DNA from 2 places in the Mycobacterium sp. DBP42 genome. Region 1 is predicted to be linked to the other one. Evidence: predicted binding sites of a transcription regulator. Region 1 holds the regulator's gene; the other holds the start of a gene.
What was found. Region 1 encodes LexA, which represses DNA repair genes until DNA is damaged. Its sites were predicted from a motif close to CGAACANNTGTTCG; they were not measured.
Positions count from the first base shown of each region.

Region 2: E0T84_RS05850 (HNH endonuclease signature motif containing protein) is a predicted target of LexA. The motif match lies at 10,529-10,542, and genes of this name have one in related genera.

Region 1 covers NZ_VCMY01000011.1:53,388-65,194, forward strand. The annotation lists gene E0T84_RS13470 (PE-PPE domain-containing protein) at 1-1,055, opposite strand, end outside; gene E0T84_RS13475 (molybdopterin-dependent oxidoreductase) at 1,155-3,452, opposite strand; gene E0T84_RS13480 (acyl-CoA dehydrogenase family protein) at 3,553-4,713, shown strand; gene E0T84_RS13485 (LGFP repeat-containing protein) at 4,893-7,205, shown strand; gene lexA (transcriptional repressor LexA) at 7,276-7,995, opposite strand; gene E0T84_RS13495 (LysM peptidoglycan-binding domain-containing protein) at 8,237-8,731, shown strand; gene nrdR (transcriptional regulator NrdR) at 8,896-9,351, shown strand; gene E0T84_RS13505 (PhzF family phenazine biosynthesis protein) at 9,369-10,046, opposite strand; gene E0T84_RS13510 (alpha/beta fold hydrolase) at 10,103-11,125, opposite strand; gene E0T84_RS13515 (proteasome assembly chaperone family protein) at 11,162-11,807, opposite strand, start outside.
Region 2 covers NZ_VCMY01000003.1:336,783-348,589, reverse strand. The annotation lists gene E0T84_RS05910 (WhiB family transcriptional regulator) at 371-661, shown strand; gene E0T84_RS05905 (DoxX family protein) at 755-1,117, opposite strand; gene E0T84_RS05900 (sigma-70 family RNA polymerase sigma factor) at 1,191-2,081, shown strand; gene E0T84_RS05895 (OsmC family protein) at 2,142-2,570, shown strand; gene E0T84_RS05890 (nitroreductase family deazaflavin-dependent oxidoreductase) at 2,613-3,020, shown strand; gene E0T84_RS05885 (zinc-binding dehydrogenase) at 3,039-4,073, opposite strand; gene E0T84_RS05880 (FAD-binding oxidoreductase) at 4,118-5,569, opposite strand; gene E0T84_RS05875 (hypothetical protein) at 5,874-6,419, shown strand; gene E0T84_RS05870 (SRPBCC family protein) at 6,382-6,861, opposite strand; gene E0T84_RS05865 (adenylate/guanylate cyclase domain-containing protein) at 6,916-8,412, opposite strand; gene groL (chaperonin GroEL) at 8,464-10,083, opposite strand; gene groES (co-chaperone GroES) at 10,170-10,472, opposite strand; gene E0T84_RS05850 (HNH endonuclease signature motif containing protein) at 10,729-11,807, shown strand, end outside.

The DNA of each region.
Region 1 (11,807 bases):
TGAAACGGCGTGGGTGTGCTGTAATCCGTTCTGGTGTAACCGGTTTCGATCAGGGTCTGCGCCATCGGTGAGATCAGGTCGACGAGCGGAACCACCAGGGCCGACGTGCCGGTCGCCGCGCCCAGTTCGAGGAACGGCTGCATGATCGGCAGGGTCTTCGCCGGCAGCGTGATGTAGTACGTGTCGCTGCCGTCGACTTTCTGGCAGTGGGTTTCGGCGGTGCAGCTCTGCTGGGCGTTCTCGATCGCGGCCTGCACTTGCTCCGGCGTGTATCCGTAGGGTGTCGCCGTGGCCGGATCGTCGCCCCTGGGATCCAGGTAGGTGCCATGTACGTACTGGAATCCGGCCAGTGCGTTGAGCAGCGCGAGCGGATTGAGCAGCCAGGACGGAGCGTCGGCCACGCCGTCGTACTCAAGGGCGATGTCGTAGGTCTCGATGCCCGTGTCCGTCGGGGTCGGTTGGCCGAATGTCGCGTCGAGGATGGGCACGGTGCCCAGGATCGCCAACCGCTCGAAGAGTCCGCCGTCGGGGCGGTTCGGATTACCGATCAGGACGAAGCTCAGGTTCTGTTTCTGCTCGTCGGTCAGGTCGGCCAGGTTGCCTTTGACGATGCTGGCGACGGTGGCGCCCTGCGAATATCCGAAGACGGCCACGGGGTGGGGCGCACTGGGGTTGTTGGAGCCGACGAGTTCGCTGGTCAGCTGGGTGACTCCGCTGGCCACCGATACATTCCATTTGGCGCCCTCCAAACCGCCCCAGCCTGGCAGCGGGATGGGCCAGAACTGAGCGATGTAAGGGACAGCCACCGGCGCCGCGCAGTCCTCGGCCCCGCAACTGCCGCTGGGTTGGACGTAGTAGGAGACTGCGTTGGCCATGTAGTTGTTGGAGCTCGCCGGGTTCGGGGTTCCGGTTCCGGGCACGATGAGCGGTGTCACTGCCACGACCAGGCCGACTGCTGCGGTACCGACCGGGGCCAGCCCGATAACCACCGAACCGGATACAGCTACCGCGCCGACCAGCAGTGACCTGGCGGCAGCACGGGGTGAGAATCGCATCGGCCGGGATCTCCTTCTGCTGACGGCCCCGTCAGCGCTGAAGGGATCTTTGCATCGGCGCGCGGCCGCTAGGTGGCAAACGCCCGAAGTAGTGACCTCTCAATCGATCTGGCGCGGGCGCAGCACCGGCGGCTGGTGCGCGCGCACCGGGGGAAGCGCTTCGTCGAACTTCTCGATCTCCACCAGGACGTGCGCGCCGGTGCAACCCTGGGCCAGCGAGGAGGTGCCGATGTCCGCGGTGAGCACGTTGGGGTTGCCGTGCACGCACATCGAATCGGGGTCGGCCGGGTCGGCCGGATCGAACCAGGCCCCGGTCGACAATTGCACTACCGCCCGGCGCACCCGATCGTCTATTACCACGCCGGCCAGACACGCCCCGCGGTCGTTGAATACCCGTACCACCTCGCCACCGCTGAGCCCGCGGGCCGCCGCGTCATCGGGGTGAATCCGGATCGGTTCTCGCCCCATAACTTTCGATGCCTGGCTGGCGGCGCCACCGTCGAGTTGGCTGTGCAGACGGGTCGCGGGCTGGTTGGCCAGCAGATGCAACGGAAAGGTGCGGGCCCGCTGTCCGCCGAGCCACTCCGTCGGCTCGTACCACCGGGGATGGCCGGCGCAGTCGTCGTAGCCGAACCCGTCGATGGTGTGCGAGAAGATCTCGATGCGCCCACTCGGGGTGCCCAACCGGTGCTCGATCGGATCGGCCCGGAAATCGGAGAGCAGCGTCAGCCCCGATTCGGTGGGCAGGCGCAGTTTGCCTGCGCCCCAGAACTCGTCGAACCCGGGAACGTCGAAATCCAGCCCGGCCGACCACTTCTCATACATGTGGACCAGCCATTGCCGAGCCGTGCGGCCCTCGGTGAACCGCGCGCCGAAGCCAAGACGGTCCGCCAGCGCCGAGAACGTGGTGTAGTCGTCGCGGGAATCGGCATACGGCTGCACCAGCGCGGGCATCGCGACCAGCAGTGGGTCGTTGCGCGAGCCCGAATAGTCCTCGCGCTCATAGGCGGTGGTCGAGGGCACCACGATGTCGGCATGCTTGGCCATCGCCGTCCAGTACGGGTCGTGCACCACGATGGTGTCCACCCGCGACAGCGCCCGGCGCAACCGGGGAATGTTCTGGTGATGGTGGAACGGATTGCCGCCGGCCCAGTACACGCACTTGATGTCGGGGTAGCTCAGTTGCATGCCGTTGTAGTCGAACGGCTGCCCGGGGTGCAGCAGCATGTCGGTGACAGCGGCGACCGGGATGAACGTCTGCACCGGGTTGAGGCCTTGGGGCAGGGTGGGCAGGCCGCACCGCAGCGGCGGCAGTCCCGGCTCGTTCATCGACCCGTAGCCGTGCCCGAAACCTCCACCGGGCAGCCCGATCTGGCCGAGCATCGCGGCCAGGGTCAGCCCCATCCAGGGGGCCTGCTCTCCGTGGCGGATCCGTTGCAGGGACCAGCTGACGGTGACGACGGTCCGCGATGCGGCCATCCGCCGGGCCAGCGTGGTCAGTTCCTCGGCGGGCAGGCCGCTGAGCGTCGACGCCCACTGCGGGCTCTTGGCGACGCCGTCATCGCGACCCAGCAGATAGCGCTCGAACCGGCGGTAGCCGGTGCAGTGTGTATCGAGGAAATCGAGGTCGGCCAGACCTTCGGTGGCCAACACGTAGGCCAGCGCGAGCATCACCGCCACGTCGGTGCCCGGGACCGGGGCCAGCCACTGGCAGTTGCCGTCGACATCGTCGCGCAGCGGGCTCAATGACACGATCTGCCCGCCGCGCGCGCCCAACCGGCGTAGCGCGTCGCGGGCCGGATGTGCGGTGGTGCCACCGTGATTGGTACCGGTGTTCTTCAGCGCGAGGCCCCCGAAACAGACCAGCAGATCGGTGTTCGCGGCGATCACATCCCAGTCGGTGGAGCGCTTGAACAGGTCGTCGTGGGTGCCGACCACCCGGGGCATGATCACCCCGGTCGCGCCAAGGCTGTAGGAGTGGCGCGAAGAGGTATAGCCACCAAGCATCTTCAGAAATCGATGCACCTGGCTCTGGGCATGGTGGAAGCGTCCGGCGCTGGCCCACCCATAGGATCCGCCGTAGATCGCCTGGTTGCCGTGGGCGTCGACGATCCGTCGCAGCTCGTCGGCCAGCAATTCGGTCAGCTCGTCCCAGGACACTGCCACGTACTCGTCGGCGCCGCGATCGGTACTGGGGCCTGGGCCGTCACGCAGCCAGCCGCGCCGCACGGCGGGCCCGGCGACCCGCGAGCGGTGTCGGATCGAACCTGCGAGGTTGCCGAGCAACGGTGAAGGGTCGGTGTCGCCCACCATGGGGGCGACGGCGGTGATGTCACCTTCCGCCACGTCGGCGGTGAAGCCACCCCAGTGCGCGAGGCTCGTGGGGGACTGCGGCATGGCCCGAGTTTACGGGCGGTACGGCCCTCCCCACGGCTGACCAACCACCCGGTTGGTATAGGTTGGCCCCAACTATGTAACCAGTACCGGAGGTCACACCATGAGCAGTGCTGTGAAGTACGACCGCACGTTGTTCGAGCCGGAGCACGAGCTGTTCCGCGAGTCGTACCGGGCGTTCCTGGACAAGCATGTCGCGCCGTTCCACGACCAGTGGGAGAAAGACAAGATTGTCGACCGCGGGGTCTGGCTGGAGGCCGGTAAGCAGGGCTTTCTCGGGATGGCGGTGCCCGAGGAGTACGGCGGCGGCGGCAACGACGACTTCCGCTACAACACGATCGTCTGTGAGGAGACGGTGGCCGGCCGCTACAGCGGCATCGGCTTCAGCCTGCACAACGACGTCGTAGCGCCCTATCTGCTGCGGCTGGCCAACGAGGAGCAGAAGCAACGCTGGCTGCCCAAGTTCTGCACGGGTGAATTGATCACGGCGATCGCAATGACCGAACCCGGCACCGGCAGCGACCTTCAGGGCATCAAGACCCGTGCCGTCCGCGACGGCGACCATTACGTGCTCAACGGGTCGAAGACCTTCATCACCAACGGCATCAACTCCGACCTGGTGATCGTCGTCGCCCAGACCGACCCCGAGAAGGGCGCGCTGGGCTTCTCCCTGCTGGTGGTGGAGCGCGGCATGGAAGGCTTCGAGCGGGGCCGGCACCTCGACAAGATCGGTCTGGACGCCCAGGACACCGCCGAGCTGTCGTTCACCGACGTCAAGGTGCCTGTCGAGAACCTGCTCGGCGAGGAAGGCCAGGGCTTCGTCTACCTGATGCAGAACCTGCCGCAGGAACGGATCTCGATCGCCATCATGGCCGCGGCTGCGATGGAGGCGGTGTTGGAGCAGACGGTGCAGTACACCAAGGAGCGCAAGGCGTTCGGCAAGCCCATCGGCAGCTTCCAAAACAGCCGGTTCCTGCTGGCCGAACTGGCGACCGAGGCCACCGTGGTGCGGATGATGGTCGACGAGTTCCTCCGGTTGCACCTCGACGAGAAGCTCACCGTGGAGCAGGCCGCGATGGCCAAGTGGTATTCGACCGAGAAGCAGGTCGAGCTCATCGACCGCTGCCTGCAGCTGCACGGCGGCTACGGCTACATGCGGGAGTACCCGGTAGCACGGGCGTACCTGGACGCGCGGGTGCAGACCATTTACGGCGGTACGACCGAGATCATGAAGGAGATCATCGGACGCAGTTTGGGCGTCTGACGAGTCCGGATCACCCCGTGTGACGGCCCGAGAAGCCCAAATCTGGGTCCTTGGACCCAGATATTGGGGCTTTTTTGGCCATGATCGGCCACGTTCCTTGGTTATCGTCACCTGCTGAAGCAAAGTTGTCGGGGCGGGACATTTCTGAGGAAACTTTGCCGAACGAGCGGGGAGAGCGCATGACTAGGCCTGGAGCGAGGCTGGACGCGACCGTGTGGCGGTTGGCGGTCGGCCTGCTCGCACTCGTGGTCGCTGCTTTGATGGGGCCGGCGGTGGCGTCGGCCACCCCGGAGTCGGATGCCGATGCGGCGGTCACGGCCGCCTGGCAGGCCAGCGGCGGTGACGGCGGGCCGCTGGGGCCACGCCAGGGCGGGGTCTACGCGGTCGGATCGGGCTTCGCGCAGAACTTCGCCGGGGGCAAGATGTTCTACACCCCGGCGACCGGCGCTCATTTCATGCAGGGCGCCATTCTGGAGAAGTACGAGTCGCTGGGCGGCGCCGCGGACGGGGATCTGGGATTCCCGACCATCGACGAGGGACCCGGGCTGGCCGCCGACAGCCGCAACTCGACGCTCAGCGCGCCAGACAAGCCCGTCATCTTCTGGACTCCTGCCACCGGTGCCCGCGTTGTCCGGGGTGCTATCAACGCCGCGTGGGACAAGCTCGGCGGTTCGGCGGGTGTGTTGGGCGTTCCAGCCGAGGACGAGTCGTTCGACGGCGACGTGAGCACCCAGAAGTTCACCGGCGGTGAGATTTCCTGGAACCGCAAGACCAAAGCGTTCACCACGGTTCCGCCGGAGCTGGCCGATCAGCTGGCGGGACTGGACGTGCCGTCGGATGCTGCCGCGGCGATCGCGGCGGCTCGTCGCGCGGCAGGCGGGCCGATGGGGCCGCTGGGGGCCAAGGACGGCGACCAGTACCCGATCGGCGCCGACGGGGTCGGGCAGAACTACGCCGGCGGCAAGATTTTCTACAGCCCGGCCACCGGCGCCAACGCGATCACCGGCCAGCTGCTGGAGAAATACGAAAGCGTCGGTGGACCGGAAGGCGATCTGGGCTTCCCCACCGCCAGCGAGTCCGAAGGCGGGCTGGGCCCGAACAGCCGCATCAGCACCTTCGCCGCGGCAGACAACCCCGTCATCTTCTGGACCCCCGACTACGGTGCGGTGATCGTCCGGGGAGCCATGAAAGCGGCCTGGGACAAGCTCGGCGGCGCCAAGGGCGCACTGGGCGCCCCCATGGCCGACCAGACCGAAGACGGCTCGGTCATCACGCAGCGGTTCAGCGGGGGAGCGATCTCGTGGGATCGCGACGCCAACAAGTTCACCACCGAGCCGTCGAAACTGGCCTCCGAGCTGAGCGGACTGCAGGTTCCGGGAGTCGGTCAGCCCCATGCCGGTGGTCCGCAGCCGTCGACAGCCGATACCGAGAAGCCATTCTCCTGGCATTGGAGCTGGTGGTGGCTGATCGCAGTGGTCCCGGTGCTGCTGCTGGCGGGGCTCATCGTGGGGGCGGCACTGTGGCACCGCCGCCGGGCCGGCGGCGACGACGACTTCGAACACGATCCATTCGACGACGATTACGACGAGGCACCCGGCCCACCGCACTACGACGACGGTCGCTACGACGAGGCGCGCTACGAATCGCGGGGATACGACCACGACGAATTCGCCGATGACCACGGCGCCGATACGTCGGGCAGCTACACGCCGAGCACTGCCTACGGTGCCGGCGAAGCCGCGACAGCGCGATTCGGCGGGCCGGGCGAGGACGTGGCGAGTGCGGCGGCGTCGCCGTATGACGGCCCCACCGACACCGCGATCCCGGTCAGCCAGTGGGCCGCGCCCCGCGGCCCCGCCATCGGTTACGGAGTCCCGGGTGAGGAGGAGGAACCGCCGGAGGATTCCGCACAGCTGGTCGGGGAGCGCGGCTTCGACGACGATGACGACTTCGACGACTACGAGGACTACGAGGACGACGACTACGAGGACGACGACTTCGGCGACGAGGATCTCGACACGCCCATCGATGCGGACTTCGAAGAAGTTGCCGAGGGCGAGGACACCGACGGCGAAATCGAAGCGGAGCTCGCAGACGACACGTTCGACACCGGGGCGTTCGCGGGGGCGACCGGCGGTGTCCCCGCGGCGCCGGGCTTCTCGACGCTGAGCGGCATGGCCCCGCCGAGCGACCAGGACAATGTCGACACTGCGCCCACCCGGGTGATCACCGAGGCCGAGGCATACAGCAGCACCGAGCCCCACAGCGGGCGCCATGCCGCCATCGAACTGGACGAGATCCCGAGCGCCACGGCCATTCACCTACCGCTGGACGACCCGAATCGTGCGCCGGAGGGCTACCCGATCAAGGCCGACACCAAGACCGGCCGATACTGGGCACCCGACAGTAGTGAGTATGACGATGCGGTCGCCGAGATTTGGTTCGCCAGTGAGGAATTCGCGCGCACCAACGGTTTTGTCCGAACCGACTGACCCAGCGTCCACGGGCTGAGCTACCGGGCTCCGGCCGCCTTTCGGTGCGGCCGGCCCGGCCATCGGTCCGTCAGATCTTGCGAATCACGGTGACGACCTTGCCGAGCACCGCTGCGTCGTTACCGGGGATCGGCTCGTATGCCGGGTTGTGCGGCATCAGCCAGACCTGACCGCGGGTCCGCTTGAACGTCTTGACGGTGGCTTCGCCGTCGATCATGGCTGCCACGATGTCACCGTTGTCGGCCACGCTCTGCTGGCGCACCACCACCCAGTCGCCATCGCAGATGGCCGCATCGACCATCGAGTCTCCGACGACCTTGAGCAGGAACAGCGAGCCCTCACCGACCAGTTCGCGGGGCAGGGGGAAGACATCCTCGACGGCCTGCTCGGCCAGGATGGGACCGCCCGCGGCGATGCGCCCGAGCACCGGAACGAAGGTCGGCTCGGGTAGTGCATCGGAACCGGTCACGTCGGTCGAGACCACCGCGGCGGCCGGATCCTCCGCACCGCGCACGTCGACCGCACGCGGCCGGTTGGGGTCGCGTCGGAGATAGCCCTTGCGTTCCAGGGTGCGCAACTGATGGGCGACCGACGAGGTCGAGGTGAGGCCGACCGCGTCCCCGATCTCGCGGATGCTGGGTGGGTAGCCGCGACTGGTCACCGATGCGCGGATGACGTCGAGAATCGTCCGTTGCCGGTCGGTGAGGCCCCCCTCGGCCCGGCGTGGACCCGCGCCGTCCGATTCGGCCGGGGTGTCGGTGCTGCCGTCCCTGCTGCGGTCGTCGCTCATGAGGCCGAATGTAGTCGTTGTTCGAACATTAATCAAACATGTGTTCGACGTGTGTTGTGGGCGTGTCTGCAGGTGGGTGCGGCGTGCGCCGCTGTCAAGGGGTGGGCGGGCCTGGTGGCCCGAACTTGTCGGTGGGCTGTTCTATCGTTTGGCAACAGTTCGATCACATGTTCTATCAATCGAACACTTGAGCGACTATGTTCGAACACAAGAGCGAAACGTCTCACCGAAAGGCAGTCAGATGGCGATCATCGATATCCCCGCCGATAGCCGTTCCCGCGCTGTTCGGGCCACTCCGCGGTCGCAGGGCCCCCGCGCCCAGTTCGGCGCTGGTGCTCCCAGGCCGTTGCGCCGGGTCCAGCGGCCCTCGCCCACGCGTCCCGCCGGCGGTTCGGTTCGCTACCGCGGGACCGGGGTGTTGATGTCGCGGGCGTCCCACCGCAGCCGGCCCATCACCCCTGTGACGACCGTCTTGTTGGCACTGGTGGCAGCCGGCATCACGATCTGGCTGGGTTTGGTGGCCCAACTCGGCGGGGTGATGGGAACCGACCCCGGCACGACTCCGACCGAACTCGCGGTGGTGCAGGTGAAGTCGGGGGAGACGCTGCAGCAGGTGGCCCGGCGCGTCGCCCCCGACGCCCCGGTCGCCCGGGTCGTCGAGCAGATCCGCGATCTCAACCAGCTCGAATCCGCGGCGCTGGACGCAGGGCAGACGCTGCTCGCGCCGGTTGGCTGAGCAGGGCGATGTCCGCTGAATCGTCCTGGCCGCCAGCGACACTGGTCGGCGTCGGCATGAGCATCTACGCACCACTGGACCCGGCGGTGAATCTGCCGCGGGCATCGCGGGTACGCTCAAGAGCGCTCGAACTAGTTGTCCGGCGGCATGACGAAGGAGCGGTAATGCACTGTCCGTTCTGCCGTCACCCCGATTCGCGTGTGGTCGATTCACGCGAGACCGATGAAGGGCAGGCCATTCGACGCCGTCGGTCCTGCCCCGAGTGCGGACGTCGATTCACCACTGTAGAGACCGCCGTGCTGGCCGTGGTGAAGCGCAGCGGGGTAACCGAGCCGTTCAGTCGCGAGAAGGTCATTCGCGGGGTACGCCGGTCCTGTCAGGGCAGGCAAGTCGATGACGACGCGCTCAATGTCTTGGCGCAGAAGGTCGAGGACGCGGTCCGTGGGCTCGGTACACCGGAGATCCCCAGCCATGAGGTCGGCTTGGCGATTCTCGGGCCGCTGCGCGAACTGGACGAGGTCGCCTACCTGAGGTTCGCGTCGGTGTACCGGTCGTTCACGTCGGCTGAGGATTTCGAGCGTGAGATCGAGGCGCTGCGCGCCCACCGTGCCGAGGCGTAGTCCGCGCCAGGCCGGCGTCAGTCCAGTCGGGAGTTGCCGTCGTTGACCACACGGCCGGCCACGCGAACCCAGCCCTCCGGACTCCATCGGGTCTCGATCACCGAGCCTTTGCCCTGGATAATCGTCAGATCCCGGCTGAGATAGTCGGTCATCCGCACCGCAGCTGCTCCGGTGGCCTCATCTTCGGGAATCCCCAGATGTGAGGCGAATGACCGGGAGCGCAACGTGCCGTTCGCCTCGTCGATCCAGGCCCACAGGTAGGCATTGTCGAAATCGTCGGGTTCGGCGGCGAGAACCTCCTCCACCGTGGCCAGATCGTAGATGGCGAATTCAGGGGCCCATTCCGAGCGGGCATTCACAATGGTTCGATCGTCGTCGTACTCGATCGAAACGATTCCCGCGGGTACGCGCAGGGTACGGACCGGCAGCCCCAACTCGCGCAGCCACCACGACGCACCGACCGTCGGATGTCCAGCGAACGGCAGCTCGACAGTCGGGGTGAAGATGTGAACGCCGGCCGAGTTGCCACCGGGCTGCGGCAGATCGATGAATACAGTTTCGCTGTAACCCAATTCGGTGGCGATCCGTTGCCGGTCGTCGGGCGCCACCGTGCTGTTGTCAACAACCCCCAGCGGGTTGCCGTACTTGCCTTCGGAGTCGGTGAACACGCGCAATACGGTGACATCGATGGCCATAGACCGATGCTACGTCGCCCCCGCGCACCCCGGGCCGATCCGCCCGCGGGAGAAGGTCAGGTGGCGCTGCGCTCGTCGGCGCCCATCGCGTCGAGTACCGCGATCTGAGTATCGAAGGGCCCGCTGATCGTCGCTCCGGTCCGCCCGCTGCGCAGCAGGCTGCGGAGTTCATCCTGGTCGTAGACCGAGGGGTCGGTCGTGTCGATGAAGCGTTCTATCACCTCGACGAAGCGGTCAGGATCGTCGTGGAACGGAAAATGCCCGGATCCGGAGAAAATCTCCAACTGGGAACCGGGCATCGCGGCGTGGGCCATCCGGGCGTGGCTGACGGGGATCACCGAATCGGAGTCACCCCAGATCAATTGCACGGGAACGGATTCAGTCAAGTAACAGCGATCCAGCATGGTGACGACCTGACCACGCCAGTCCACCACGGCGCGCAGCGTGCGCGCGAAGGCCGACGATGCCGTCGGCTCGGGCAGATCGGCCAGGATACGCAACATGTCCGGGATGTCGTGTCCGAGACCGGCCGAGCCAAGCACCGCGCCGGCGGCACGGCCGGCCAGCTGCAACGCAGGCAGCACCAGGGGCAGGCGCAGCAGCGCCAGGGCTTCACTGCCCATCGGCAGGGACGCGACCCGCAGGGCGATGTTGACATCCTTGGTGACGCCACCGGCGCCGACGAGGATGAGGCGGTCCACCAACTGCGGGAACTGGTATGCGAATTGCATCGCCACGCCGCCGCCCAGGGAATGCCCGACGACCGTCACCCGATCGATGTCGAGCACGCTGAGCAGGTCGCGCATCCCATTGGCGTACGCGGCCACCGAATAGTCCGCGCGCGGTTTGTCGGAGCTGCCGTGGCCGAGCAGGTCCGGGGCGATCACCGTGAACCGCTGTGCCAGGGCCGATTGCACCGTGTGCCAGGTTGTGGAGTTGTCACCGATGCCGTGGATCAGAAGTATCGCCGGTCCCGATCCGGCGACCCGGAAGGCCCGACGGTACCCGTGGATCGTGCGGTATTCGAGTGCTGGGGTGAGCTCGCGAACGGTCCGCAGATGGGATTTGCGCTCGGTCATACTGGTCAACCTCGCTCTCGGCCCGGCATCGGGCCCCTATGAGTGGGTGTCGCCGTTCGGGAATCCGTCGCCGAAGCCGTCCCGTCCGTCCCGGTACCTGTCGTCCTTGTGCTTGTCACCGGCCTGCTGAGCGAGGAACCGTTCGAACTCGGCACCCAGCTCGTCACCGCTGGGTAGTTCCTCATCACGCGCCAGCAGGGACCGATTCTCCTGTGCGGCAACGAATGCATCGTACTGGCGCTCCAGCCCGGTCACCACTTGGGCGACCTCGGTGCTGGCCTCTACCTGCTCGTTGATCTTGCTGTACACCTCGGCGCCGGCCTCGGAAAGCTTCTCCAACGGCAGTTGTAGCGAACCGGTTCGCGCCACCTCGGCCAAGAGTGCCTCGGCGGCCGGCGGATAAGCCGTCTGAGCCAGGTAGTGCGGGACGTGCACGGTGTAACCGACCACCTCGTGGCCGTGCTGAGCCATGCGGAACTCGAGGAGGTTGGAAACGCTCGCCGGCACCTGGACCTCGCCGACCCACGGGGTGTGGTCGGCGATCAGCTCCTTGTCGTTGGCGTGCGCGGTCAACATCACCGGGCGGGTGTGCGGCACCGCCATCGGAATGGTGCCCAGCCCGATCACCCGTCGGACCCCGAGCTGCTCGGACAGTAACCGCACCGCGGTGATGAAACGCTCC
Region 2 (11,807 bases), on a different contig from region 1:
CGGGTATTGAATGTTGCGATATAAGCATCAGTTAACAATTGGTGGCGCGAATGTTAATGGCGTGTCAACTAACCGCTGCCCGCCCGGAATAGCACACAACGTCCCCGCCTGCGCGAACAGGGAAAACCCGAACTCGGTTGCCACAGCCTTAACATGCAAGCCCCGGCTTAAGCGTCGCAACAATGAACGCGATGTAAATTCTCGACCTGCGATTATGCCCTTTAGCACACCGCGGGCCTATTGACTCGCTTTATTCAGTCCCCCTAGTTTGTGTGCACGAGCGGTCATCGGCGACACGTGCTCAGTTCGGTTCCACCGACTCAAACCCGCCCAATTCGGCGAAATGGGCGAGCAGAGAGGGGTTTTCCACATGCCGCAGCCGCAGCAGCTTCCCGGACCCAATGCGGATATCTGGGATTGGCAAATGCAGGGACTTTGCCGTGGTGTCGATTCGTCGATGTTCTTCCATCCCGATGGTGAACGCGGACGGGCCCGGGCTCAACGTGAGCTCCGCGCCAAGGAGATGTGCCGCAGCTGCCCAGTGATTACCCAGTGCCGTACACATGCGCTTGCTGTCGGTGAGCCGTACGGCATCTGGGGCGGCCTGAGCGAGTCCGAGCGTGAGCTCTTGCTCAAGCGAGGCATCCGCCGCACCGCCTGAGCCGTAGAGCAAACTCATACGCCGATCTGAAAAGGCTCCACCCCACGCGGGGTGGGGCCTTTTCGGTTGTCAGCTTGAGTTGGCCTGCGTTGGTCAGCCCACGAGGAAGGCGGCCAGCGACAGCACCGCGAGGACCAGGAACACCAACGGGAACGCGATGTTGTAGAAGACCTGCGCGCGGATATGGGTGATCACGGCACCGATGAAGAACGCCACCAGTCCGACCGCGGCGGCGACGCCGAGCGGCGGGAACGCGAACAGGCCCACGAGCAGTCCGATGGCTCCGGCCCCCTTGAGCAGGCCCAGCACCGGAACCCAGTTCCGCGGGACGTCAACTTCAGCCGAGTTGGCCAGGACGAAGCTTGCCCCGGCGAGATCCGCGAGCGCCATCGCCGCGTTGGCCGCGATGGTGACCGCGACGATCAATGTCGCGATCATGCCGAGTTGTAGGGTCATGGTGGTCGCCTCCGATGTCCGATCGTCAAGGGGTTCACCGTGTTGACGCTTGCCGCGCGTGAAAGGTGACGAGATGACCGACCAGCAGGTCCTGGCCGACCGATTCGAAGAGGATCGTCCCCGTCTGCGCGCGGTGGCGTGTCGACTGCTCGGCTCGGTGCACGATGCCGACGACGCGGTTCAGGCAGCGTGGCTCAAGATCAGCCGTCGCGGCATCGACGGTGTGAACACCCCGACCGCCTGGTTCACCACGGTCACCGCACACGAATGCCTTGACCGGCTGCGGGAGCACAAGCGGCGTGCCGAAGTCCTCGGCGGCGACGAACTGCTCCCCGAGGCGCTCTCCCCCGCCGCCGACGAGCAGGTGGTCATGGCCGAATCGGTGGGCCGTGCCCTGCTCGTCGTGCTCGACCAGCTCTCGCCCGCCCAACGCGTCGCGTTCGTGCTGCACGACGCCTTCGCCGTGCCCTTCGACGTCATTGCCACGCTGCTCGACCGCACACCGGCGGCCGCCAAGAAACTGGCCAGCCGGGCCCGCGACCGCGTCAACGGTTCCGAGCCGTCCGCGGCCCGCCCCACCGCTGAACACCTCGACATCGCCCGGACTTTCCTGGCCGCTTCCCAGCAGGGCGATCTGGCGGCGCTGCTGGAAATTCTGGACCCCGATGTGGTGCGTCGCGTCGACCGCGTGCTCGTCGGCGGGCAGGTCCCCACCGAGCTGCGAGGTGCGCAGGAGTTCGTCGAGGAGTCGAAGATGTTCGCCGCGGTCGCCCGCGGTGGCGAAGTCGCGGTTCTCGACGGCGCCGCCGGCATCGTCATCGCGCCGGCCGGCCGGCTGAAGTCCCTACTGCGGCTCGACATCCGTGACGGGCGGATTCACGTCATCGACATCATCGGCGATCCGGACCGCTTGGCCGCGGTCTCCGTGACGTTGGCCGACCAGTTCCCTGCCGAGCAGACATAGAACAGTCCCAAAATCGGCATTTGCGGGCAGTTTTGTGTCTGCTCGCCGAAACTCGTGACCATGACCATCGACGTCACCGTGGCCGAGACGGGCGCGGGAACCTACACCCAGCAGATCACCGCCGGACGCCACCAGTTCATCGCCGACGAGCCGCTTCCGGTGGGTGACGACGCCGGCCCGAATCCCTATGACCTGGTGTTGGCCGGCCTGGGCGCGTGTACGTCGATGACGGTGCGGATGTACGCCGACCGCAAGGGCTGGCCTCTTGAGCAGGTACGAGTCACGTTGCGGCACTCGCGTATTCATGCGAAAGACTGTGCCGACTGCGAGACCACGAAGGGGACGATCGACCAGATCGACCGCGAGATCGAGTTGATCGGCGAGCTCGACGACACCCAACGGGAACGGCTGATGTACATCGCGGAGCGGTGCCCCGTCCATCAAACCCTCAATTCGGAAGTCCACATCACCACGACCGAGATTTCGTGATCCGCCTGCACCGGCGTGAAGCCCCGGCGTAGGAAGGACGTCATGACCGAGAACTGGAATGACAAGATCATCGCCGAGTTCCGCGCCAACGGAGGCAAGGTCGGTGGACCGTTCGAGGGTGCGACGCTGCTGCTCCTGCACACCACCGGGGCCAAGTCCGGCAAGAAGCGCGTCAACCCGGTGATGGCATTCGATCTCGACGGCAAGCTCGCCATCGTCGGTTCGTACGCAGGTGCCGACGTCGACCCTGCATGGCTGCACAATCTGCGCGCGCATCCCGATGCCCACATCGAAATCGGTACCGACGCCTACGACGTACGCGCTCGCGAGATGCCACGGGACGAGCGCGACGCGGCGTATCCACGCATCGTCGCGAAGGCACCAGGCTTCGGGGAGTATCAGACGAAAACCGACCGGGTCATCCCGGTCATCGAGTTGCAGCGCCGCTGACGCCCGGCCACAGCAGGTTCATGGCTCGATCAACACCTTGAGGGCCTCACGGTCGGCCATCGCGCGATAGCCGTCGGGGGTCTCGTCGAGGCCGATGGTGCGGTCGAACACCCGGCCGGGTTCGATGGTGCCGTCGAGAACGTCGGGCATGAGTTCCTCGATGTAGGCACGGGCCGGCGCCACCCCGCCGGTGAGCGTGACGTTGCGGAAGAAGGTGCCGAAATCCATTGGCACTTGGGTGTATTGAGATACTCCGAGCCGGCTCACCCGGCCACCGGCCCGTACCGCGTCGAGCGCCGTGGCGACCGACGGTTCGGTCCCCACGCATTCGATCACTGCGTGGGTGCCGTCCCCACCGGTCAGTTCGCGAATTTTCTCGACGGCTTCGTCGCCGCGTTCGGGTACCACGTCGGTGGCACCGAACTCGCGACCCAGGTCGGTTCGGACGGTGTGGCGGCCGTTCAGGATGATCTGCTCGGCACCCAACCGCTTGGCGGCCAGCACCGCACACAGTCCCACCGCACCGTCGCCGATGACCGTCACCGACGATCCCGGCCCCACCCCGGCGGTCACCACGCCGTGATGGCCCGTGCAGAACACATCCGACAGGGTCAGCAGGGACGGCATCAGTGCCGAGTCCTCGGCCACCGGAAGCTTCACCAGCGTCCCCTGCGCTTGAGGAACGCGCACGGCTTCGCCCTGGCCGGCATCGACGCCGGGGGCGCCCCACCCGCCACCGTGGCGGCAGGACGTCTGCAGCCCCTCCGCGCAGAAGTCACACGTGTTGTCCGCCCAGACGAAGGGGGCGACCACCAGGTCACCGCGCGCGAGCCCGGACACGTCTACTCCGACGTCCTCTACGACGCCGATGAACTCATGCCCCATCCGTCGGCCACCGTCCTTGTGGGGCATGGACTGATACGGCCACAGGTCGCTGCCACATATGCAGGCGCGCGTGACCCGCACGATGGCGTCGGTCGACTCTTTCACGATGGGATCGGGCACGTTTTCCACACGCACGTCGCCGGCGCCAAACATCACGGTTGCTCGCATGCTCATTCCTTCATTCTTTTGGCCCACGACCAAGATAGCGCTTGTCAGAAGTTCAAGCCCGAGAACATGATCCGGCCCGGGTCATACTTCTGCCGGGTGGCGGCCAGCCGGGAAAGGTTGGCCCCGAAATACCGTGACGCCGGCTGGTTCGCCTCGAGATAGTTCACGTAGCCGCCGACCGAATACGGTGCCACGGCTCGGTGCGCAGTGTTGAGCCAATTGGCTGCCGGCGCAGGCGAACCGGCGGTTTCCACGTACCACTGCACCAGAGCGGACTGGCGTCGCCACGGAAAGGCGGTGTCCCCCGGCCCCACCGTGGCCAGTGCGCCGTCGAGCGCATGCATGATCACCAGCGGACGGCCGGCCCCGGCCGGGAAGGCGTTGAACGCCGCGGCGATTCCCTGGGCGGCGGCCGGGGTGATCGACTGGAAGACGTCGGATCCGCCGACATAGCCGAGCGGCGCCGGGTTGAGGTTGTCGGCAGCCAGGAATTTCACCAGGTCCAGATAGTTCAATGTGCGGTTCTCCGTCCCGGCCGGCTGCAGACCCACCGCTTTGACGATGGTGGCCGCCACGCTGCCCCCTGATCCGGCTGGGCAGGTTGCGAGTATGCGGCAGTGCGCGCCCTGCGGGTCGGTGACGGTGTCGGCCAATGCCCAGCTGCTGCGGTCGGCGGTACGCAGCCAGTTCTGCCACCCCACAAGTACCTGCGGGAAAGCCTGCAGCGGAAAATGCAGCCCGACGACATCGACGTCGCTGATCGGGAAGGTGGCGAAGGTCAGCGCGGTGGTCACCCCGAAATTGCCGCCGCCACCGCCTCGCAACGCCCAATACAGATCCGGATGCTCGTTTGCCGACGCCGTGACCGCCGCACCGCCGGGCAGCACCACTGTCGCCGAGACCATTTGGTCGCACATCAGCCCCGCATGGCGCGATTGGGCGCCGAGCCCGCCGCCCAGGGCATGCCCGGCCGCGCCGACCGTCGGACAGGTGCCGGTGGGAATGCCACGCCCGGCTGCGGCGAGGGCCTGGTGGATCGGGTACAAACCGGTCGCGGGTGTCACCGTGACATACCCGGTGGCGGCGTCGTAGTCGATGCCGCCTGGCAGTTGGCGCAGATCCAGCACCATCGTGCCGTTCGCTGTCGACGCGCCCACATAGGAGTGCCCGCCACCGCGCGCAGCGACCTTGAGGTTGTGGGCCGCAGCGAAGGCCATCGCCCTTTGCACGTCCGCCGCCGAATTCGGGGTGACGACCGCCGCCGGGGTCAGTCCGTTGAAATTGGTGTTGAAAACGCTTTTGGCCGAGGCGAATTGCCCAGCGTTGTCCGGCAGGACCACCTGGCCCTGGATCGCGGACGAGAGGTCGCCCCAGCCGGCTGGGTCGGCACTTGCCCGGCTCGATCCGAACACCGCGCCAGCAGCAAACGCACCGACGGCCCCACGCAGGAACCTTTGACGCGAGATCCCGCGCGGCGACTCCCGCGGTTCCGTCATGTCCGAATTGTGGATCACTTGAGTCGAAAGCCGCGGCGCCGCACGACGTGTTGAGGTTTCGGTCCGATACCGATTCGGCATCCGCGGATACGATCGCCACGCTGGGTGCATTCGCCCGGTTCCGACGGCACATCTGGAGGCCCCGCGCTGTGAGCGCACCATCGAACCCGAACATGATCCCCGCCTACGCCGCGCTGCGCGACGCGCGACTGCGCCAACAGGCCAAGATCGGCGGCTGAGGATCTGTAACTCCCACGACGACGGCGCCGACATACAGTTCAGCGCGTCTCAAGGGGGTTGGCCGATGCCGAACGATCGTCGCCGGGCGATGACCGCCGTGGGTGCTGCCGCAGCGGCATTGGCCATTCCGGGGATTCTGAACGTCTCCGCAGCGCACGCGACCCCGCTACCCGGATTCTGTGTGCCGCCCAACCTCGTCGACAACGTGTGTACGGCGCGGCTGACATCGGTCACGGCCGATGTGATCGACGGGACGATCACCGGGACGCCGGTGGGCGGCGGGGCCGCGGTCACCCTCACGGGGCAAGCCGACGCGTACCTGAAATCGACCGGCTTCGGAGCTGAGCCGCCGGATCCGGTTCAGCAATGGGACACCGAGATCGACAGGGTCGGTGACCTCGACACGTCCCCGGCCAACCCCAACTGGTACGGCAATGCGAAGGCCCGGGTTTTTCTGCCCAGAACCCTCAACGACCTGGCCACCAAATTTCCTCCCGACAGCCTCGTCGTCCGATTCGTGACGGATGACTCCCGGCCGGATGCGTTCCGAATCGTCTCCATCCAGCCGACAGCTACGCCCGATCCTGTGCCAGCCCGGCCAGGTGCTTGAGCGAGTTGTCCAAGTGCCGGCGGTCGAACGGCGGAAATTGGATGTGTTCGCGAAGGGTGGGCGGCACGGCTGACCAGTCATACGTCAGCGTGACCTCCGTCCGGTCGTCGCCGAGCGGCTCAAGGTCGTAGCGCCAGATCCAGCCGCCGAACTCCAGGGTGGCGTCGTCGTCGCCTTGGCCAGGAAGCCACGCAATCGCGTGTGGCGGCTCGAAAACCTCTACCCGGTTGGCCATCTCGTAGTGCATGCCTCCGTAGTTGTCGTGGTACATCGCCATCCGGAAGACCTGCCCGGCCGCGGTCAGCTGCTTGCCGTCGAGCGACTCCCGCACCCAGCCGGTGCCGTCGATCGCCTGATGGGTGGTCGGGTCGGCCAGCACGGTGAACACGGTTTGGGCCGGCGCGTTGATGGTGCACGCGGCGCTCATGGTTTCGTCGGTCATACCGGTACCGACCGACGTCGACGCACAAACTCATCGCGGCTCGGCATGGTGAGGCTATGTGGCCAGCCCGAAAACTCTCACCGCGGTCGACTTGCCCTTCAGCTCGTGAAGCCCCCGGTCGGTGAGTCCGGGCGGGCGCGCCTCCAAGGTGTCGACGGTCGGCTGGGTCAGCAGAATCGAGTCGCCCGTCGTCTTGGTGAGCTGCTCTACCCGGGCGGCGACATTGACGGCATCACCGATCAGGGTGAATTCCAGCTTGCCGCCGCCACCGATGGTGCCGGCGATCACCACACCGGTGTTGATGCCGATACCGATCCGAAGCGCACCCTCAAATCGTTCGGCAACCACCCGCTGCATCAGCAGCGCGGCGTTCACTGCGGCATTGGCATGGTTCACGAGCTCGTTGGGGGCGCCGAAGACCGCCAAGGCACCGTCGCCGAGGAATTTGTTGACATGTCCGCCGGCATCGACCACGGCGGGCACCACGATTTGGAACAGAGAATTCAACCGGGCGACGGTGTCCTCAGCCGTGTTCGCTTCGGCGTACGGGGTGAAGTCACGAATGTCGATGAACATCACCGTCACCTCGCGCCGCTCACCGGTGAACACATCGTCACCTTGCTCAAGCAGCCGTGCCGCCAAGGACGGGTCGACGTACGTCCCGAATGCCGCCTGAAGTCGTTGCCGCTCAGCCAAACCCGCCTGCATGCGGTTGAAGGAGGCCGACAGTGCACCCAGGTCGTCGTCCTGGACTACCGGCAGGCGCTGACCGTAGTCGCCGGCAGCAACGCGTTCGGTGCCCTCGGCCAGGTCGCGGATCGGTCGCAAGAACGGTGCCATCGTCATGACCGCGACTGGCCCTGCGATGAGCGTCAACGCGCATCCGATCGCCAACGAGACGATCGGGTCTTCCCGGGCACGGTCGATCACGGATGCCGTGATCGCGGCCCCGATGGAGAAGCCGAACGCCATCGCGACCATGGTGATGTGAGACCACGCGGCAAAGGTCGGGTGAGACCGCGGCAAGCCGTCACCGATTCCCGTGTCACCGGCGATCGCGGTCCGCGCCGGCCGTAGCGATCCCTCGGTGAAGCTGTGCACCCCGAACACCCCGGTGGCCGCTCCGTACGCGGCACCGATGATCCCGTACTGGACCATTCGCCACCCGTCGGCGTCAGCCACCGCGGCGACAACAACCGCAACGCATGGTGTCCAGACCAAGTCAGTTGCGAGCACCCGGCCAGTCGTATTCCGTGCATAAACGTATGTGGCGCGCAACGCCTCCATTGGATCGACCTCGGGTGATCCTGCCCATTTCTCGATCAGCCGTAACGGCTTCGAGCCGGGAAGGACCAGCAGGTAGACCCGCACCAGCATGGCGATACAGGTGATGACGGCCGCCTCCGCGTAACGATCGGATCCCTCGAAGGCGACGATGATCAACGGATAGGCGAGATGAACCGACAGCCCGGCGACGAATACGAGTGCGCAGACCACCCAGGAGTACCTGGGCCCGTACCGGTCCCAGACCCACTGAAAGATCCGGTCCATGCCGAAACAAAACACCCCCGGCCTGACGACCGGGGGTGTTTCGGACTACTTCTAGTGAGCGTGGCCGTGATGATGACCGGCGTGCTCGTCTTCCTCGACAGGCTTGTCCACGACGGCCGTCTCGGTCGTCAGGATCATGCGCGCCACGGATGCGGCGTTGAGCACCGCGGAGCGGGTCACCTTGGCCGGATCCACGATGCCCTCGGCGACCAGGTCACCGTAGGACAGGGTGGCGGCGTTGAAGCCCTGGCCGTTGGACTGCTCGCTGACCTTGTTCACCACGACCGAGCCGTCCAGCCCGGCGTTGGTGGCGATCCAGTACAGCGGGGCCGACAGCGCGGAGGAGAACACCTCGACACCGAGCGCCTCGTCACCGTTGACCTCGCTGCGCAGCTTGTCGAGGGCTGAGCGAGCCTGCACGAGTGCGGCGCCACCACCGGTGACGATGCCCTCCTCGACCGCAGCCTTGGCCGCCGCGACGGCGTCCTCGACGGCTTCCTTGCGCTTCTTCAGGTCGGTCTCGGTGGCCGCGCCGACCTTGATCACCGCGACGCCGCCGGACAGCTTGGCCAGCCGTTCCTGCAGCTTCTCGCGATCCCAGTCGGAGTCGGTGGTCTCGATCTCGGCCTTGAGCTGCTTGACCCGGTCGGCGACCGCGTCGGCCGCGCCGCCGCCGTCGACGATCACGGTGCTGTCCTTGTTGACCACCACGCGACGCGCGGTACCCAGCACCTCCAGGCCGGCCTCACGCAGCACCAGGCCCACGTCGGGGTTGACGACCTGGCCGCCGGTGACGATGGCGAGATCGTCGAGGAACGCCTTGCGACGATCGCCGAAGAACGGCGCCTTGACGGCGACGGCCTTGAGCGTCTTGCGGATGGCGTTGACGACGAGCGTGGACAGGGCCTCGCCCTCGACGTCCTCGGCGATGATCAGCAGCGGCTTGCCGCTCTCGGCGACCTTTTCCAGCAACGGCAACAGGTCGGGCAATGAGCTGATCTTGTCGCGGTGCAGCAGCACCACGGCATCCTCGAGGACCGCTTCCTGGGAGTCGAAGTCGTTGACGAAGTAGGCCGAGATGAAGCCCTTGTCGAAGCCCACACCCTCGGTGACCTCCAGTTCGGTGCTCAGCGTCGAGGACTCCTCGATGGTGACCACACCGTCGTGACCGACCTTGGTCATGGCCTCGCCGACGAGCTCACCGATCTGCTCGTCGCGTGAGGACACCGTGGCGACCTGGGCGATGGCCGTCTTGTCCGACACCGGGGTGGCGGCGGCCAGTAGGGCCTCGGACACCGCGTCGGCGGCCTTGCCGATGCCCTGACCCAGCGCGATCGGGTTGGCACCGGCGGCCACGTTGCGCAGGCCGGCCTTGACCAGCGCCTGCGCCAACACCGTGGCGGTGGTGGTGCCGTCGCCTGCGACGTCGTTCGTCTTGGTGGCGACCGACTTCACCAGCTGGGCACCGAGGTTCTCGAACGGGTCTTCCAGGTCGATCTCACGGGCGATCGTGACGCCGTCGTTGGTGACCTGCGGTCCGCCGAAGGCCTTGGCCAGCACCACGTTCCGACCGCGCGGACCCAGCGTTACCTTGACCGCATCGGCGAGCTTGTCGACGCCGGCCTCCATGGCGCGGCGCGCAGTCTCGTTGAACTCAATCTGCTTGCTCATAAGTCTCTTTCATGACTCCTGACGCATACCGCCCCGGAAACCACCCGTGCTGAACACGGGGATCTCCGGGGCGGATGCACGAGTACTTACTTGGCGACGACAGCCAGCACGTCGCGAGCGGACAGGATCAGGTACTCCTCGCCGTTGTACTTGATCTCGGTGCCGCCGTACTTGCTGTAGATGACGGTGTCACCCTCGGCAACGTCCAGGGGGATCCGCTTCTCGCCGTCCTCATCCCAGCGGCCGGGGCCAACTGCGACGACGGTGCCTTCCTGCGGCTTTTCCTTGGCGGTGTCGGGGATGACCAGGCCGGAAGCGGTCGTGGTCTCGGCCGCGTTGGCCTGAACGAGGATCTTGTCCTCGAGTGGCTTGATGTTGACTGCCACGATGGAAGCCCTCCACTTGTTTGGGTATCGAGTCCCGGTGTTCTCCGGGGCCCTCGGGTTAACCAGGTGTTCGGCAGGCGTCCGTGCCCTTCGCTCCGTCGTCGCGGGTGCCGGCGCTGGGGGGTTGGCCGCGTGCCACCTAGCACTCTATACATGCGAGTGCTAGCACTCAAGGGTGGGTTGTGCCTGCCGCCCACTCCTTCGCGACGAAGACGGTCCACGGTTGCACCGCAAGCCCATTCCCACTACACTCGAACATGTGTTCGAACCGAGCTTCGCGATCGATCTCGACGCCACCGAGGAGGCGTTGGTCGATCAGCTCGCCGCGATGAACCGTGCCGCCGCGGGCATCGCGGCCGGGCAGGCACGAGTGACGGCAATGCTGGAAGCCAAGCGTCATGCCCGCAAGGCCGCCGAGGGCGTCCCTGCCGACCAGCGCGGCAGAGGTCTGGCCTCCGAGGTCGGCCTGGCCCGCAAGGCCTCGCCATGGCACGGAGCCAGGTATCTGAAGTGCTCCCGGATCCTGGTCGACCACATGCCTTTCACCCTTGCCGCGCTGGAGTCTGGGGTACTCACCGAGGTCCGGGCGATGATCATCGCGGACCAGGCCGCCTGCCTGACGCCGGCAGATCGACACGCGATGGACGCCGCACTGTGTGCCGACCCTGATGTGCTGGATGGCCTGGGAGACAGGAAGGTGGAGGCTGAGGCCGGGCGGGTGGCGTTTCGGCTCGACCAGGACGCGGTGATGGCGCGCATCAGCCGCCATCAGTGCGATCGCACCGTCACCGCACGGCCGGCCCCGCACGGCATGATGTACCTCACGGCGCTGCTGACCGCGGCCGAAGGCGTCACCGCTTATCAGGCGTTGCAGGCGGAGGCCGCCGCGGCCGCGGCCGCCTCGATCTCCGCCGGAGATGGATGCAAGGGTCGGGGCCCGTTGATGGCTGATGCCTTCTATCGACGCGTCACTGGGCGTGAGGTCGGGGCGGCGGTCCCCGTCGCGCTCAATCTGGTGGTCTCGGACGAGAGCTTGTTGGCCCACGGTCCCGACCCGGCGGTGCTGCAGGGATACGGCCCCATTCCGGCGGCGGTGGCCCGGCAGATGGCCTTGGCGGCGCTGCTGGATCCCCAGGTCGAATCCGCGGTGCGCAAGCTCTACGCCGATCCGGCCACCGGCAACCTGGTCGCGCTGGAGTCCACCGCCCGGGCGTTCCCCAAGGGGCTGCGCTGGTTGATCGCCTTGCGTGACCAGCGCTGCCGCACCCCGTACTGCGACGCGCCGGTTCGCCACATCGACCACATCACCCGGCATGCAGAGGGCGGCCCGACCAGCGC